Regions from separate parts of the Streptomyces sp. NBC_00076 genome, predicted to be linked through region 1. Evidence: riboswitches for the same ligand, from Rfam matches in the RefSeq annotation. Region 1 holds a riboswitch; each other region holds the start of a gene.
The links. A riboswitch is a leader RNA that binds a small molecule or an ion and turns the genes downstream of it on or off. The one in region 1 is predicted to bind cyclic di-AMP.

Region 1 (5,797 bases):
TCGCTTCGGCTTCTCTTCCCCGAAGTCGACCGTCGCCTCGGCGTTGCCGCCCGTGCCCTTCACGGCCACGACCGTTCCGAGCCCGAACTGGTCGTGGGTGACCCGGTCCCCGACCGCCAGCGCCACCACCGGCTTCTCCGAGCTCCGGCGGGTGGCGAAGCCGGACGCCCCGGACGCCGACGAGCGGGAGCGGGACGACGACAGCGAGGCCGCCACCCCGGACACCGGGCCGGAGGACACCGGTGAAGTAGCACCGGTCCGCTTCCAGTCGACGTGCTGTGGCGGGATCTCCTCGAGGAAACGGGAGGGCGGGTTGTACGACGGCTGCCCCCACGCGCTCCGCAGCGACGACCGTGTCAGATACAGCCGTTCCCGCGCGCGCGTGATGCCGACGTACGCCAGGCGGCGCTCCTCCTCCAGCTCCTTGGTCTGACCGAGGGCGCGCATGTGGGGGAAGACGCCGTCCTCCATGCCGGTCAGGAACACGACCGGGAACTCCAGGCCCTTGGCGGTGTGCAGGGTCATCAGGGTGATGACTCCGGAGCCGTCCTCTTCCTCGTCGGGGATCTGGTCGGAGTCGGCGACCAGGGCCACCCGCTCCAGGAAGTCGGAGAGCGAACCGGACGCCTCCCCCTCCGCGGTCTCCTGTTCGAACTCCAGGGCGACGGCGGCGAGTTCCTGAAGGTTCTCGATCCGGGTCTCGTCCTGGGGGTCGGTGGAGGCCTGCAACTCCGCGAGGTAGCCGGTGCGTTCGAGCACCGCCTCCAGGACGGTCGCCGGGCCCGCGCCGGAGTCGACGACGGTACGGAGGTCCTCCATCAGCGTGTTGAACCGCTTCACGGCGTTCGTGGAGCGCGCGGCCATGCCGTACGCCTCGTCGACCCGCTTCAGCGCCTGCGGGAAGCTGATCTTCTCCCGCTGGGACAGTGCGTCGATCATCGCCTCGGCGCGCTCGCCGATGCCGCGCTTGGGCACGTTCAGGACCCGCCGCAGCGGCACCGAGTCCTCCGGGTTGGCGAGGACCCGCAGGTAGGCCAGGACGTCCCGGACCTCCTTGCGCTCGTAGAAGCGGACACCGCCGACGACCTTGTAGGGCAGGCCGACACGGATGAAGATCTCTTCGAAGACACGGGACTGGGCGTTCGTCCGGTAGAAGACGGCGACATCGCCGGCCTTCGCGTCGCCCGCGTCCGTGAGGCGGTCTATCTCGTCGGCGACGAACTGCGCCTCGTCGTGCTCGGTGTCGGCGACATAGCCGGTGATGCGCGCGCCCGCGCCCGCGTTGGTCCACAGGTTCTTGGGACGGCGGGACTCGTTGCGCTCGATGACCGCGTTGGCGGCGGTGAGGATCGTCTGCGTCGAGCGGTAGTTCTGCTCGAGCAGGATCGTCGTCGCGTCCGGGTAGTCCTCCTCGAACTGGAGGATGTTGCGGATGGTCGCGCCGCGGAACGCGTAGATCGACTGGTCGGCGTCACCCACCACGCACAGTTCGGCGGGCTGGAGGTCGTACTCGCTGGGCGGTACGTCCACCGGGTGCTCGGAGGTGCCGACGAGCTCCCGGACCAGGGAGTACTGGGCGTGGTTGGTGTCCTGGTACTCGTCGACGAGGACGTGCCGGAAGCGGCGGCGGTAGTGGTCGGCGACGTCCGGGAAGGCGCGGAGCAGGTTGACCGTCGTCATGATCAGGTCGTCGAAGTCGAGGGCGTTCGCCTCGCGCAGCCGCGACTGGTACATGGCGTAGGCCTGGGCGAGGGTCTTCTCGAAGCCGTCGGTGGCCTGGGCGGCGAAGTCCTCCTCGTCGATCAGCTCGTTCTTCAGGTTCGAGATCTTGGCGCTGAAGGACTTCGGCGGGAAGCGCTTGGGGTCGAGGTCCAGGTCGCGGCAGACCAGGGCCATCAGACGCTTGGAGTCGGCGGCGTCGTAGATCGAGAAGGAGGAGGTGAAGCCCAGCTTCTTCGACTCCCGGCGCAGGATGCGGACGCACGCGCTGTGGAAGGTCATCACCCACATCGCGTTCGCGCGCGGGCCGACGAGTTGCTCGACGCGCTCCTTCATCTCGCCGGCGGCCTTGTTGGTGAAGGTGATCGCGAGGATCTGGCCCGGATGCACGTTCCGCTCGCCGAGCAGGTAGGCGATGCGGTGCGTGAGCACACGGGTCTTGCCCGAACCGGCGCCTGCCACGATGAGCAGCGGGGCACCGGCGTGCACGACGGCCTCGCGCTGGTTCTCGTTCAGCCCCTCCAGGAGCGCGGCCGGGTCCACCGCCGGGCGCGGGGCACCGTCGCGGTAGTGGGTGTCCCGGTCCGGCGGCACGTCGAACTTCCCGCCGAACAGATCGTCCGGAACGGGCTCCGGTACGTGATCGTCCTCGGGTGGCGGCGGGGGTCCCTCCTCGTGCCCGCGAGGGGCCTGGAGGTTCGCCAGGAAGCTGTCATCAAAGAGGCTGCTCATCGCACTCCGAGTCTAGGACCCCCCACTGACAGCCCGCCGCCACCCCGAGAACATCGCCGGAATCCGGCGGCGGGCCCAGACCCCGAGGGTCTTCCGGAACCGTCCACCCGGCCTCACTCACCCTTCGAGATGACGCCATCACGGTCCGCGACGGACCAGGCGGGGACGTGGACCTTGCCGTCCGGGCCGACCGAAACGGGCGGACATCGCCGAGCTCACGAAACAGAACGAGTCATTACAGATCAAGGAAAATCACCATGAACCTACTACGATCAGCCACGCTCTGACTGAAGGTCACAAAAATGTATCGGGCATATCGAACATCAACCTTCACAGCGGCCACACGAGTTGGCTACCGTGCCGGACAGGCCGTACGACCTCCACCGGCGAACCTCGCCGGGCCGCGCGGCCTCCGCCGAATCCGCAGCGCCGCCGCGCGAATGGAACCGGGGACCCACCGAACTTGGGGTGAATCGGCCCAACTCCCCCTGGGACAAGGCCGTAGGGCAACCCTTCCGCATCTCCCGCCCGAACCCGACAGCTAACTCGGTAGGCGGAACGTGGAAGGAGTCGCCTCCCTTGGCGTCGCACCGCAAGTCGCGTCCCGCTGGTACGCGCGTAGCAGGCATACGGACCCCGGCCCTCGCCACGGCGGCCCTCACCTCCGTCGCCCTGCTGTCCCAATCGGCGCAAGCCGTCCCCGCCGACGACAAACCCAGCCTCGAAGAGGTCGAACAGAAGGTCGACGACCTGTACCGCCAGGCGGAGTCGGCGACCGACAAGTACAACGCGGCCAAGGAGAAGACCGGGAAGCAGCGCAAACAAGTCGACACTCTCCTCGAAGACGTCGCCCAGCGCACCCAGAAGCTCAACGAGGCGCGGGAGGAGCTTGGTTCCTTCGCCGCCGCCCAGTACCGCACCGGTGCCTCCGCACCCGACACCGCGACCTTCCTGCTCGCGGACTCCCCGCAGGACTACTTCGACCAGACCCAGCTGATGGGCCGGCTGACCAACAGGCAGAAGGGCGCGGTCGACGAGTACGTCACCGAGCAGTCCGCGACGATGGAGAAGCGCAAGGAGGCCACCGAGAGCCTCCAGACGCTCACCGAGTCGCAGGGCGACCTGAAGACGGCCAAGGCGACCGTCCAGAAGAAACTCGCCGACGCCCGCAGCATGCTGTCGCAGCTGACCGCCGAGGAGAAGGCGCGGCTCGCCGCGATCGAGGAGAAGAAGCAGGAGGAGGCGAAGCGCAGAGCCGCCGAGCTGGCGCAGCAGCAACAGGCGGCGGAGCAGCAGGCCCGGGAGGCGGCGGCTCAGCAGCAGGACAGCGGCTCCTCGACGGGCTCCTCGTCCTCGACCGGCACTTCGACCGGTACCTCGTCCGACGCGCCCGACGCCTCGTACGCCACCAAGGCCGAGAAGGCGCTCGCCTTCGCCCGCGCCCAGATCGGCAAGCCGTACGTCTGGGGCGCCACCGGCCCCGACTCCTACGACTGCTCCGGCCTCACCCAGGCCGCCTGGAAGGCCGCCGGCGTCGACATCCCGCGCGTCACCTACGACCAGGTCAACGCCGGCACCACGGTCTCCCTCTCCGCCGCCCAGCCCGGTGACCTGGTGTTCTTCTACGACGACATCAGCCACGTCGGCATGTACATCGGCAACGGCATGATGATCCACGCTCCGAAGCCGGGCGCGTACGTCCGCGAGGAGTCGATCTACTACGACGGCGAGTCGTCGATCTACCGCGTGGTGCGACCGGCCTGACCGTTCCCGTCCGGAGGCGGGCGGTGTCGGTCCGCCGCCGCCTCCGGCGCGGGGGCTGCCCTCCTTGTGCCGCGCCCGCGCGTTGTGCCGCGGGCGCGGTCCTGTCGGCCTACGCCGCCGACCGTCCGGAGATCACGTCCACAGCACCGCGATGAAGATGTTCGCCGTGGTCAGCGCACCCACCACGCCGAACATGCTCTTGTCCACCCGCTCGTCGTCCCGCTTCACATAGACGAGGCCGAGGATCACGATCAGCAGGGCCAGCTTCACACCGATCTTGATGTTGTTGACGGGCTGGTCGTCGGCCTGGTTGAGGCCGACCAGGATCGCGCCGGTGACGAGCATCGTCAGGGCGCCGTGCAGCATCGCCGGGACGAAGCGGGCGGTGCCCCGGCCCATCGCCTTCATCTGGGTGAGGAAGCCGCCGAGCAGCGAGGCGATGCCGATGATGTGCAGGCCGACGAAGAGATGGATGAGTACGTCCATGAGGCCGGAGCCTAATCAGGGTGCGGGAGGCACCTGACACCGGCCCTCCCCGCATTCCGGCCCTCCGCACCGGATCGGATCTTGCATATATGCGGCCATAGCACCTGGCGGACATCCCGGGGCGCGCATTCCCCACCTCGGTCATCGCTCTGCGTGAAGACGACGGCACCGAAGTCGAATCACGGTCACATACGGTCACCAGCCGGTCCTCTCGCGGCACTTCCGTACATCCCGTTACCGAGCCGTCACAGTCGGGTTTAGCGTCCTTCACCAGGTGACCGACTCCCCACCGCCGCCCGGGCCAGGGGCGGCAGTCGGCCACCACCGCCGAGAAGGTCCGGCGGCGGTCCGCTCCCCCTGTGCGGGGCGCCGCCGGACGCGTCATCCGCCCCCCGGGGCGGCCGTACGTCCGCTCCGCTTGGCGTTCGTACGGATCAGGCGGTCGTACGAAAGGACGTGCAGTCCAGTTGGCAGCGCACCGCAAGCCCCGGCAACGTTCGGTCAGCGGCAACACGGCCCGCGCGGCGGCGACGATCGCCCTCGCGGGCGCGGCGACGGCGACGGGTTTCGACGGGACCGGACACGCCGAGCCCCAGCTGACGCCGGCGCAGGTCAAGGCGAAGGTGGACAGGCTGTACCAGGAGGCGGAGATCGCCACCGAGAAGTACAACGGCGTGAAGGAGAAGGCGGACACCGCGCAGCAGCGCCTCTCCACGCTGCGGGACGAAGCGGCACGCCGGACGGAGAAGCTCAACTCGGCCCGGGACTCGCTGGGTTCGATGGCCAGGGCGCAGTACCGCGACGGCGGCCTTGATCCCGCGCTGCAACTCGCGCTGTCCGACGATCCCGACCAGTACCTGGACGGGGCCGAGTTCGTCGAGCGGGCCGGCAGCAGGCAGGCCACGTCCGTCGCGAACGTGCGCGGACAGCTGCGGGAGATCGAACGGTTACGCGGGGCCGCGCGCATCGAGCTGACCTCGCTGAAGTCCCGGCAGGCGGAGCTGAAGCGGCACAAGGAGACGGTCAACGGGAAGCTGACCACGGCCCGACGGCTGCTGTCAGGACTACCCGCCGAGGAACGGGCCCGGTACGGGGC
Region 2 (5,797 bases), 4.8 Mb from region 1:
ATCCAGATCAGACGTGCTCGAAAATGAGAAGATAACGAAAGGCCCGGTGACACCTATGTGTGCCCCGGCTGCGAACGGCAGTACCTGCAACCGCACTTGGGGCAGCCGTGCGGCCTCGACCAGGCGCTCCAGCTGTCGCTCCATCACCTTGGGGCCGCCGACCTCGCGCCGCAGCACCGCCTCGTCCAGTACGGCGCCCAGTGTCAACGGCGGTTGCGATCGCAGCACGTCCTGCCTGGCCAGCCGCACCTCGACCAGTGCGTCCACCCGCTCGTCGTCCAGGCCGTCGGCCGCCGCCCTGGTCACCGCCCGGGCGTACTCCGCCGTCTGCAACAGGCCGGGCACCACGGAGGTCTCCAGCGTGCGCATCTCGCTCGCCTGCGACTCCAGGCTGATGAAGTCCCGGTAGGTGGGCGGCAGCACCCCGCGGTACGCGTGCCACCAGTGATGCCGGCCGGTGCTCTCGTCGGACCCCGCCAACACCAGCAGCAACTCCCGTAGTTGAGAGTCACGCACTCCGTAGGCATCCAGCAGTAATCGCACATCGGCCGGTTTCACCCCACTGGCGCCGGTCTCGATGCGGCTCACCTTCGACTGGTGCCAGCCCACCAACCGAGCCGCCTCACCACTCGTGAGCCCCGTACCGGTGCGCAGGGAACGCAGTTCCGCGCCCAGTTTCCGGCGGCGCACCGCGGGACCGTGCTGCATGGCTACTCCTTACTCCAACCGAGGCACCCAAATACGCTCTGTCGTCATAGAGTTCACCGCTTCGAGCGACAGATATATGCATTCCTTGGTGGATCGCCTCCCGTGACCGCCGCGGTAATGGCAGTCTGGCGACGAAGCACCAGTCCGGGACCGTACTCGAACCATCCGCTCCGTGTCGGACTGCGGGCCCCTGGGAAAGGGACGACGTCGCCATGGCAGACCATCTGGAAGCATCCGTCACTCTGCCGAGCGTTCCCGCCTCGGTCTCCGCGGCCCGCGCCTATGTGCTCACCACCCTGGTGGAGTGGGGACTGGCGGCGGACTCGGACATCGCCGACAGCATCCGGCTGATCGTCTCCGAACTCACGACGAACGCCGTGCAGCACACGTTCGGGCAGTCACCCACCTTCACCGTGGACATCGCGCTCGACCGTGACGAACACCTGCGCATCGGTGTCACCGACAGCCACCCGCGATTCCCCCAACGACTGCCGGCCGCCGTCCAGCAGGACAACGGCCGGGGGATGGTGATCATCCGGTGGCTGGCCGCCGAGTGCGGCGGCAAACTGAGAGTCAGGCCCACCCGGGAGGGCGGCAAGACGGTCTTCATCGAACTGCCGTGGTCCGTCCCGGCCGAGCCGGTACCGGCGGCGGGACAGCAGGAGCCGTAGCCGTGCGGTGGGCGCGGCCATGGGTGAACGGGCACCCCGAAAGGCCCCACGGGGGCGACGGCGTGTCAGCTCGCCGTCGCCCCGCGCGGGAGGGTCACTTGACCCGGCCGTACCAGACGCTCTTCGTCCAGATCTTCTGCAGTCGGACGACGTCCCCGGTCTTCGGGGAGTGCCAGAGTTTGCCCTTCCCGGCGTAGATGCCGACGTGGTACACGTTCGAGCCCGAGTGGAAGAACACCAGGTCTCCCGCCTTGCGGCTCTTGGAGGAGATGTGGCGCGTCTTGTTGTACTGCTGGGCTGCCGTGCGGGGCAGCTTCTTGCCCGCTTTCTTGAACGAGTACAGCGTCAGTCCGGAGCAGTCGAACCTCTTCGGTCCGGTGGCCCCGTACTTGTACGCGGAGCCCTTCTTGGACGCCGCGACCTGGAGTGCCTTCGTCGCCGGCGTGGCGGCCGCGGCGTCGGAGGCGACACCCGGGACCACGATCGAGCCGCCGACGGCGGCGATGGCGAAGGCCGAGGCCGTACCGGCCCGGACCATGAGCGACGGGACACGATTGAGCGCAGTCATGCGCAACCCTTCGTCAGCCGCCTGTGAAGGATGACCTGTCGGATTCGGGCTGACAAAGTTGCCCGGCCGCTGACGCGGCTTCACCCCAAGGGCTGCTCGACCCGGCGTCTCCCATGCGGAGACGACCGTTCCGGCGACCCGTCGTGCTTGGGTCCTCCACTCCTGCCGATCCACTCCTGTCGACCGGTCATCCGGGCGGCGGCAGGACTCGGCGCCCGCCCGGATCGCCCCGCCGTTGTGGCGGGGTCTTGTCGTCAGTCACGGATCTTGACTCACGGATGTCCCAAAAACCCAATGGAACCGAGGGTTTGTGTTGTTACTCACCACTCACCCGTTCGGGTGGACACCCTCGTGTTCGAAGGGCTGTTGAAGGGCTCGCAGGTGCCCGGACCAGCATCGGAACGTCCTGATTCGTCCCCTGACTACGCGCGTTGCGCAAGCTGGAAGGGCCGATAAAAGGAGCCGCGTCTACTCCGAACAGCGGTACCCCGTTTGGTCCGTTTCGGCTCCGGTCCGGACGCTCGGGGGCGGGGCGGCGTGTCCGGACCGGCTGGCAGTGCGTCAACTGCCGGAGGTCGGCGGCACCGTGACGCGGGCCGTGCGGCGCTCCCCGTCCAGCACGCGCAGCGCACGCGCCAGCGTGTCGGCGTGCAGCTCGGTCTCGCCCCGACGGTGCATCAGCTCCAGCGCGTCCCGCAGCGCGGCCGCCTTGCCGACCAGCGCCTGCGCGGCACGCAGTCCTCGGTACGTGTCCCCGTGCTGCGCCGGGTTGATCCGGCCGAGCAGGTCGACCACGTCGAGGTAACGGTCGATCAATTCGCCCTCGGCGCTGGTGAGGGCGGGCAGCGGTGGCAGATCGGGCAGCATCGGGGGGTCACCTCGCGCCGGGTGCGGGACGTGAGGCCTTGCGGCTCGGGACGAGGCGGTCCACCAGGCCGTACTCCACGGCTTCCTCGGCGGTGAGGATCTTGTCCCGCTCGATGTCCGCGTGCACCTGTTCCGGCGTCCGCCCGGTGTGCCGTACGAGCAGCTCCTCCAGTCGGCTCCGTACCCGGGTCAACTCCTCGGCCTGAATGGCCAGATCGCTGGCCTGCCCCTCGATCGGCTCGGTGAACGCGGGCTGGTGGATCACCATCCGTGCGCCGGGCAGCGCGGAGCGCTTGCCCGGCGTGCCCGCGGCGAGCAGCACCGCGGCCGACGAGCCGGCCTGGCCCAGGCAGAAGGTCTCCACGTCGCACGTGACGTACTGCAGCGTGTCGTAGATCGCCGACATCGCGGTGAACGAGCCGCCGGGGGAGTTGATGTACAGCGAGATGTCCCGGTCGGGGTCCTGGTGTTCGAGGTACATCAACTGGGCCATCACGTCGTTCGCCGAGATGTCGTCGATCGGTGTGCCCAGGAAGACGATCCGCCCCTCCAGGAGCTTCGAGTACGGATCCATCGTCCGGGACCCGGAGCTGGTGCGTTCGGTGAACTCGGGCAGGACGTGGCGGGCGGACGGTCGGGTCATGGGTACCCCTCCTTCGGCGTCTGTAAAAAATGTACAGGATGTACGTGACGTTATGATGGGGACGCGTTCTAGTGATCAAGTTAAATGCCCAGGTCAGAGGCGCTCTTTTGCTCCTTGTGGGGGATCGTGTCTCACATTCCTGTCACTGTTTGCCGGGGGGGGCGTCGCCCTCACCTCCGGGACCTCCCCGGTTGTTCCCCCGATGTCGCTGGCCGGCCCTGACCTGCGAGATTGTCGCGGCTCGCCGCGGTATGAGCGTCCGTCAACGGGTGCGGGAGGCTCGGCTCTTCACTGCCGTACGTCAGCTGGCCGACTGGATCCTCAAGGAATGCCTCCAGAAGGCCGATTGGAATGCCGAGAAGCCGTACCTCATCCGAACGTGATCCCTTGATTTCTGCTGGTCAGGCATGGTTTCGCACGGGTGAGGGAGGCATGCGGCGTCTTGTGTCCGCTTCATGACCGAGGGGTGCGGTGACGTCGGTGTTGGGAATGCTGGAGGAGCGGGAGGCGGCTGCCCGTTTGCGGGTGGACGGTCTGCGGGAGGAAGCCGCGCGGTTGGCTGAAGTGTTGGAGGCCGCGGAGACCGAGCTGGACCGGCGGGTGATCGCGCGGGAGGAACTGGTCGAGGCCCTGGCTGTGTCCGCCGCCGGGACGATTGCCGTGACCGAGGTGGAGCAGGAAACAGTGTGCTCACCGGTGCCGGTGCCGGGCTCGACGGTGCCGCGTGGCGGGAGGGGCTGCCGGTGACGGTGCTGCCACCGGTGCCCGTGCCGAAAACCTCATCCACCCAGGTGGGAGGCGGTATGCGGAATGCGTGGGGCCTTGAGCGCGGATGCTCGGATCGGTACTCTCGCGCGGCTGGCGATCACCCGGCATGATGGCTGGTCGTGCTGCTGCGACTGGCCTGCCTGACCGTGACGAACGCGTTCGCCGTGTCTTCCACCTGGGCATCGGTGATGGTGCAGGGCGCTTCGGGACGTGGCTCGTCAGCCAGCCCGTCGAGCCGGCGTTGCAGAAATCTGGCCCGCCATCGTGCAACGGTCCCAGCAAGTCGATGTCGTCGACGACGATGAGGTCGCACCTGGTGAGCTTGGCGGCGGCCTTGGAGACCGTGTTGTCGACGGTGGCCCGCCCGAGATGGGCGGTGAGCGATTCCAGGGTGAAGCAGGCGACCTTCATGCCCTGGTCGATCGACTGGTTCGCCAGTGCCTCCGCCCAGGTGGCTCTTTCCCGTGCCGCTGGGCCCGGCGACCGCCAAGTTCTCCGCCCGGCTGGCCCATGCCAGCGTCATGAGCGCGTGCGGGTGGGAACCGGGATCGAGGATTCGGCCTCTTTCCAGGAGTCGAAGGTCTTGCCCCGAAGGCAGCTGGGCAAGACGGCGGTGATTTGCGCCGCGTCGCCTCGTCCCGGCCCTTGATCTCCGTTTCCAGGAGAATCCGGACGACCTCGGCCGGGTCCCAGCGTTGTGATCTCGCGGTCACAACCGGCGCTACCTGGTTCCTGGACGAGATCCGCAATGACCTCGCTGGTCGAGTCGCGCTGCCGGTCGAAGCGCTGCCCACGGACGAGACCCGCGACCTGCTTGTGCATGGCAGGTAAGCAGCTCTGTAAGTGCGCTCCCCATCTCGACGATCGACCGGCTGCGAGTTCGGGACTGACTCAAGCATCAAGGAGATCTGAGATCTGACCTCGGGCCGCATCCGGAGGCCGAGTCCGGCGCACGCACTCCGCGGCCTCCACTGGACTTCCGAATACGTTCCGAATACTATGGATCCATGACCATCTCAGCAGACCTCCCCGTGGCGACTCGGCGCTCCTCGGACCTGAGCAAGCACTCCGCCGAGGTCTTCGCCGAAGCCGAGGACCACCCCGTGACGGTGACCCGGCGCGACGGCGAGGCTCTGGTCCTGATGTCGCAGCGCGAGGCCGAAGGTCGTGCCCGCTTGCTGAACTTTGCCGCGCAGCTCATCACCGTCACCCTCGACGACCGCGGCTCGCTCGCCGAGCGGATGTCCAAGGCCTTCCCTTGGATGCTCGCGCTGTCGTCGGCCGACCGGGAGTCCTGCGCGCAGGACCTCGTCGATGCGGCGCGCGCGTCGTTCGCCACCGACCAGCCGCACCTCGCGATCGCAGAGCTGACCTCCTGGAAGGAGACGGCCACCGCCGTCGCGGCCGGGCTCAGCAGCGGCAGCGCCGGTCTGGAGTGGCTCGACGACGATGAGACCGTGGAGCGTCCGTAGCCGTGGCGGCCGCCAGGAAGGGCGAGCTGGTTCCTCGCCCTCCGAAGAAGATCGAGTACGAGATCCGCTTCGCCACAGCCGACGCGCAGAAGGGATGGCG
Region 3 (5,797 bases), 2.0 Mb from region 1:
ACGAGAGGCGGAACGGTACGCCGCGGACGTTCACACGGTGGATGTTCATACGATCGCACCGCCACCCCTCGCCTGTGGACAACCTGATCGCCTGCCCGGCGGCGTGCGTTAGCTTCGAATGGTGAACGCAATCAGCCCTGAAGCCGCCTCGACCCCAGGCCTCAGCCAGGACGCCACCCTCGCCCCCGGCCGTGTCGTCCTGCTCACCACCAGTCACCGTGTCGCACCCGGGCTGCTGTCCTGGCCCGCCTGGCAGGCACTGCACGCCGCCGACCGCGTGCTGTGCGCGGACGGCGCGCATCCGCAGCTGCCCTATCTGCGTGAGGCGGGGACAACGGTCGACGAGGCGTCGCCTACCGCCGAGGAGCTGGTCGCCGCCTGCGCCGAGGGCAGGACGGTGGTCGTGGTCGCGACCGGTGAGGGCGAGTCCACCCTCACGGACGGCCTCGCCCGCCTCGCGGGCTCCGGCCGCGTCTCGATGCCCGAGCTGGAGTTGCTCCCCGCCTCCTACGACCTTCCGGGCGCTCGCCTCCTCGACCTCGTCCAGGTCATGGACCGCATCCGCGCCGAGTGCCCCTGGTCGTCCCAGCAGACCCACAAGGGCCTGGCGAAGTACGGCATCGAGGAGGCGTACGAGCTCGTCGAGGCGATCGAGGAGGGCGACCGCGACGAACTGCGGGAGGAGCTCGGTGACGTCCTCCTCCAGGTCGTCTTCCACGCCCGCATCGCCGAGGAGGGCCGCGCCGAGGACGGCACCGACCCCTTCTCCATCGACGACGTGGCCGGCGGCATCGTCGCCAAGCTCATCCACCGCCACCCTCATGTCTTCGGCGACGAGACCGCGACGACCCCCGAGGAGGTCAAGGAGCACTGGCTGCGCACCAAGGCGATCGAGAAGCGCCGCGAGTCGGTGACGGACGGCATACCCCTGGGCCAGCCGGGCCTCGCCCTGGCGGCGAAGCTGGCGTCACGGGTCCGCACGGCAGAGCTCGACGTACCGCTCCCGACCGGCGAGGGCGTCGGCTACGAGCTGCTGACCCAGGCGGTCCGGGCGGAAGCGGCCGGAGTGGACCCGGAGGCAGCACTGCGCGCGGCCGCCCGGGCCTACCGGGACGCGGTACGGGCTGCTGAGGGACTCGGCACGCAGGGCCTGCCCCACGATCCGGATACCGTCACGGAGTGACCGACCAGCCCGCCTCCACGAGCCCCGCCCCGGAACTCTTCACCTGGGAGTTCGCCACCGACCCCTACCCGGCGTACGCCTGGCTCCGGGAGCACGCCCCCGTCCACCGGACGAAACTCCCGAGTGGCGTGGAGGCATGGCTGGTCACCCGCTACGCCGACGCCAAGCAGGCCCTCGCCGACCAGCGCCTCTCGAAGAACCCGGCGCACCACGACGAGCCCGCGCACGCCAAGGGCAAGACCGGTATCCCCGGTGAGCGCAAGGCCGAGTTGATGACCCATCTGCTCAACATCGACCCGCCGGACCACACGAGACTCCGGCGCCTCGTGTCGAAGGCGTTCACTCCGAGACGGGTCGCCGAGTTCGCCCCTCGGGTGCAGGAACTGACCGACGATCTGATCGACGGGTTCGCGGAGAAGGGGAGTGCCGATCTGATTCACGACTTCGCGTTCCCCCTGCCCATCTACGCGATCTGCGACCTGCTCGGCGTCCCCCGTGAGGACCAGGACGACTTCCGGGACTGGGCGGGCATGATGATCCGTCACGGGGGCGGGCCGCGCGGCGGTGTAGCCCGGTCGGTGAAGAAGATGCGCGGCTATCTCGCCGAGCTCATCCACCGCAAGCGAGAGGCACTCCCCGCCGAGAGCACCCCCGGCGAGGACCTCATCTCGGGTCTCATCCGAGCCTCCGACCACGGCGAGCACCTCACCGAGAACGAGGCCGCCGCGATGGCCTTCATCCTGCTGTTCGCCGGTTTCGAGACCACCGTCAACCTCATCGGCAACGGCACCTACGCCCTGCTCACCCACCCCGAGCAGCGCTCCCGCCTCCAACAGTCCCTCGCAGCCGGGGAACGCGGCCTCCTGGAGACCGGCGTCGAGGAACTCCTGCGCTACGACGGCCCCGTCGAGCTCGCCACCTGGCGGTTCGCCACCCGGCCGGTCAGCATCGGCGGGCAGGACATCGCGGCCGGCGACCCCGTGCTCGTCGTACTCGCCGCCGCGGACCGGGATCCGGAGCGGTTCGCGGATCCGGATGTGCTCGACCTCTCACGAAGTGACAACCAACACCTCGGATACGGCCACGGCATCCACTACTGTCTCGGCGCGCCCCTCGCCCGGCTGGAGGGCCAGAGTGCGCTCGGTACGCTCCTCACCCGCCTCCCGGACCTGCGACTCGCCGTGGATTCGGCTGATTTGCGCTGGCGTGGCGGGCTCATCATGCGCGGACTGCGTACGTTGCCCGTCGAGTTCACGCCGCGTGGTCGAGTCCCTCACCTGCGTAAAGGTGACACGCCCTCAATTTTGTGATCTTCACGTGATCTACGCGGCATTAACTTGTGACAAGTGATCGTCTGCCTATACGTTCACGGATCAACGCTGCGGCGAGTGTCATCCGCCGCACGGTCACCGTTGTCTCGCGAAAGGTTCTCCGCATGCTCTCCGGGAACGGCCGGCATCGTCGCCCCCGTCAAGCTCCGGCTCTCCTCGTCGCGGCCGGCGTGACCGGCTCCGCCATCGCCATCCCGCTGCTCGGTGCCACCGGCGCCAGTGCGGCCACCGGGACCACGTGGGACCAGGTCGCCAACTGCGAGACCGAGGGCTCCTGGAGCGCGAACGAAGGCGACGGGTACTACGGCGGCCTCCACATCGCCCAGAAGGACTGGGAGCGGTACGGCGGCCTCGACTACGCCTCGCGCGCCGACCAGGCCAGCCGCAACCAGCAGATCGCCGTCGCGGAGAAGATCCTCGCCGACCAGGGTGTCGGCTACTGGTCCACCTGCGGGCTGCTCAACGGACTCACCAAGAGCTCCGAGGCGGCCGATGTCGACACGGGTGTGGGGAGCGAGACGGGGTCGGGCGAATCGGACTCGTCCGGATTGTTGGACTCTGAGGGCTCATCGACTGGTTCGTCCGGAAGTGGATCCTCGGATGAGGGGTCGGGTACGCCTTCGGCCTCCGCCTCGAACACTCCCTCCGGCTCGCCTTCAGGCTCCTCCTCCGGGGCGTCTTCGGACGGCTCGAGCGGGGCGGGCGACTCGGCCGAGTCCGACGCGTCCGCCGACTCCGGATCCAGCGCCTCAAGGGGATCCGGCGAAACGTCCACAGGTGCGACAAAGCAGGACGAATCAGACAACTCCTGGCGGGTGGGCGGCTCTTCGAGCCTGGTCGACACCGGGGCGCTCGGGGGCGGCAAGCACCGCGGCGGCAGTGCCGACGAGGACGCGGCCGTCGACGCCGACACTGGCACCTCCACAGGCCGCCACGCCGTCGGCGGCGGCTCGTACACCGTCGGGATCGGGGACACCCTCGAGTCCATCGCCGACTCCCTTGACCTTCCCGGCGGATGGCGTGCCCTCTACGAGGAGAACAAGCAGGAGATCGGCTCCGACCCGAGTCGTATCGTCCCCGGTCAGACCCTTGGACTTGGTGCCGAATAGGGCTAAACCGACGGGAGTTCGCGTCATACTTCGCCATCGAATGTCTGGTTTGGTGAAAGTGTGGGATGAGTCTCAGAAGACCTGATCGTCTTTGAAATTCCGCGGATCGCGTGTCTACCGTCGGGACCGCTCGCCAACACGAGCCCCGGCTGCCGCAACGCCGAATCCTGCCAGCGGCCGTCCGGGAACAGTCGTCGCGTCAAGCGCCGTAGGCAGGAGCGGGGGACCCAAGGTAAGCGCCGGGCTCAGCAGTTGAGCTGGACCCGGCTTGGGGTGAAGCCGCGTCCCGGAAGGGACGCGGCCGGGCAACTCAACCGGCCCGAACCCGACAGCTCACCTCGCAGGCGTCGGTGAGGGGATCAACCATGCTGTTTTCCGGCAAGGGCAAGCACCGTCGTCCGAACAAGACCACTCGCGCCGCCGCGATCGCCGGAGTCACCGGTGTCGCCATCGCCGCTCCGCTGATGGCGGCCGGCAACGCCTCCGCCGCCACCGCCTCCGAGTGGGACACCGTCGCCCAGTGCGAGTCCGGCGGCAACTGGTCCATCAACACCGGCAACGGCTACTACGGTGGCCTGCAGTTCTCCGCCTCGACCTGGGCCGCGTACGGCGGCACGCAGTACGCCTCGCAGGCCAACCAGGCCTCCAAGGCACAGCAGATCGCCGTCGCCGAGAAGGTTCTCTCCTCCCAGGGCAAGGGCGCCTGGCCGGTCTGCGGCAAGGGCCTGTCGAGCTCCGGCTACGACGGCAGCACCGACACCTCGTCGAACAGCTCCAGCAGCTCGAACAGCTCCAGCTCCTCGGAGACCAGCACCCGTTCCTCCGAGCAGCCGGCCTCCCGTTCCCAGGAGCGCCCCGCGGCCAAGAAGACCGTCACCACCCCGACCGGCAAGAAGGTCAAGAAGGGTGACGGCGAGTACAAGGTCGTCAAGGGTGACACCCTCAGCTCGATCGCCGAGAAGCACAAGGTCAAGGGCGGCTGGGCCAAGCTGTTCGAGCTGAACAAGGACATCGTCCAGGACGCCAACCTCATCTACCCGGGTCAGCAGCTGCACCTGAAGTAGTAGGCGGCGCCCACCCGAACCACAGCGCCCTCACAACCGTGGTCCTCACACTGAGGACCTCGTGAGGGCCCCCGCCCCCACGGGCTCCCCGCTCCGGTGCGTCTCCCCCGTACGCACCGGAGCGGGGCTTTTTCGTACGGACTTTCTCGCGACTTCGCGCGCTCTTCCTCGCCACGCTTTGTTCCGTTCGGAAACAATTTCCTCTCGGTTCTGCCCAAGGGGTGGGCGACAGGCTGGCCGATCGCCCCTGGGCGGTTAGGCTCATCCCGCGGAGCCGACCGCGACTCCGTGCACCATGGGGCCTCGCGGCCCCGCGTACCCGCGTCACATCCCAGAAGGAGATGCTCGTGCCGTCCATCGACGTCGTCGTAGCCCGGGAAATCCTGGACTCCCGAGGCAACCCCACGGTCGAGGTCGAGGTCGGCCTCGACGACGGCAGCACGGGTCGTGCCGCCGTTCCGTCCGGTGCCTCCACGGGTGCCTTCGAGGCCATCGAGCTCCGCGACGGTGACCCCAACCGCTACCACGGCAAGGGTGTCGAGAAGGCCGTCCTCGCCGTCATCGAGCAGATCGGCCCGGAGCTGGTCGGCTACGACGCCACCGAGCAGCGCCTGATCGACCAGGCCATGTTCGACCTGGACGCCACCGACAACAAGGGCTCCCTCGGCGCCAACGCCATCCTCGGCGTCTCCCTGGCCGTCGCCCACGCCGCCTCCGAGGCCAGCGACCTCCCGCTTTTCCGCTACCTGGGCGGCCCGAACGCGCACCTGCTGCCGGTGCCGATGATGAACATCCTGAACGGCGGCTCGCACGCCGACTCGAACGTGGACATCCAGGAGTTCATGATCGCCCCGATCGGCGCGGAGTCCTTCTCCGAGGCGCTGCGCTGGGGCACCGAGGTCTACCACACCCTCAAGAAGGTGCTGAAGGGCCGCGGCCTGTCCACCGGTCTCGGCGACGAGGGCGGCTTCGCCCCGAACCTCGGCTCCAACCGTGAGGCCCTCGACCTCATCCTCGAGGCGGTCAAGGAAGCCGGCTACACCCCCGGCGAGCAGATCGCCCTCGCGCTCGACGTCGCCGCCTCCGAGTTCTACAAGGACGGCGTCTACA

Region 2: linked by a shared signal. The riboswitch ahead of OHA64_RS07785 (C40 family peptidase) and the one ahead of OHA64_RS29555 (NlpC/P60 family protein) in region 1 are both predicted to bind cyclic di-AMP.
Region 3: linked by a shared signal. The riboswitch ahead of OHA64_RS19890 (transglycosylase family protein) and the one ahead of OHA64_RS29555 (NlpC/P60 family protein) in region 1 are both predicted to bind cyclic di-AMP.

Annotation. Positions count from the first base shown of each region.
Region 1 covers NZ_CP108242.1:6,457,249-6,463,045, reverse strand. The annotation lists gene pcrA (DNA helicase PcrA) at 1-2,451, opposite strand, end outside; cyclic di-AMP (ydaO/yuaA leader) riboswitch at 2,855-3,023, shown strand; gene OHA64_RS29555 (NlpC/P60 family protein) at 3,031-4,215, shown strand; gene OHA64_RS29550 (hypothetical protein) at 4,348-4,701, opposite strand; gene OHA64_RS29545 (NlpC/P60 family protein) at 5,169-5,797, shown strand, end outside.
Region 2 covers NZ_CP108242.1:1,690,500-1,696,296, reverse strand. The annotation lists gene OHA64_RS07795 (helix-turn-helix domain-containing protein) at 1-708, opposite strand, end outside; gene OHA64_RS07790 (ATP-binding protein) at 921-1,379, shown strand; gene OHA64_RS07785 (C40 family peptidase) at 1,474-1,947, opposite strand; cyclic di-AMP (ydaO/yuaA leader) riboswitch at 1,950-2,093, opposite strand; gene OHA64_RS07780 (hypothetical protein) at 2,509-2,814, opposite strand; gene OHA64_RS07775 (ATP-dependent Clp protease proteolytic subunit) at 2,822-3,457, opposite strand; gene OHA64_RS07770 (hypothetical protein) at 3,929-4,204, shown strand; partial or broken gene OHA64_RS07765 (helix-turn-helix domain-containing protein) at 4,395-4,499, opposite strand; partial or broken gene OHA64_RS07760 (hypothetical protein) at 4,562-4,636, opposite strand; gene OHA64_RS07755 (prevent-host-death protein) at 5,233-5,697, shown strand; gene OHA64_RS07750 (hypothetical protein) at 5,700-5,797, shown strand, end outside.
Region 3 covers NZ_CP108242.1:4,408,642-4,414,438, reverse strand. The annotation lists gene OHA64_RS19905 (nucleoside triphosphate pyrophosphohydrolase) at 122-1,183, shown strand; gene OHA64_RS19900 (cytochrome P450) at 1,180-2,493, shown strand; gene OHA64_RS19895 (transglycosylase family protein) at 2,619-3,623, shown strand; cyclic di-AMP (ydaO/yuaA leader) riboswitch at 3,818-3,985, shown strand; gene OHA64_RS19890 (transglycosylase family protein) at 3,989-4,687, shown strand; gene eno (phosphopyruvate hydratase) at 5,035-5,797, shown strand, end outside.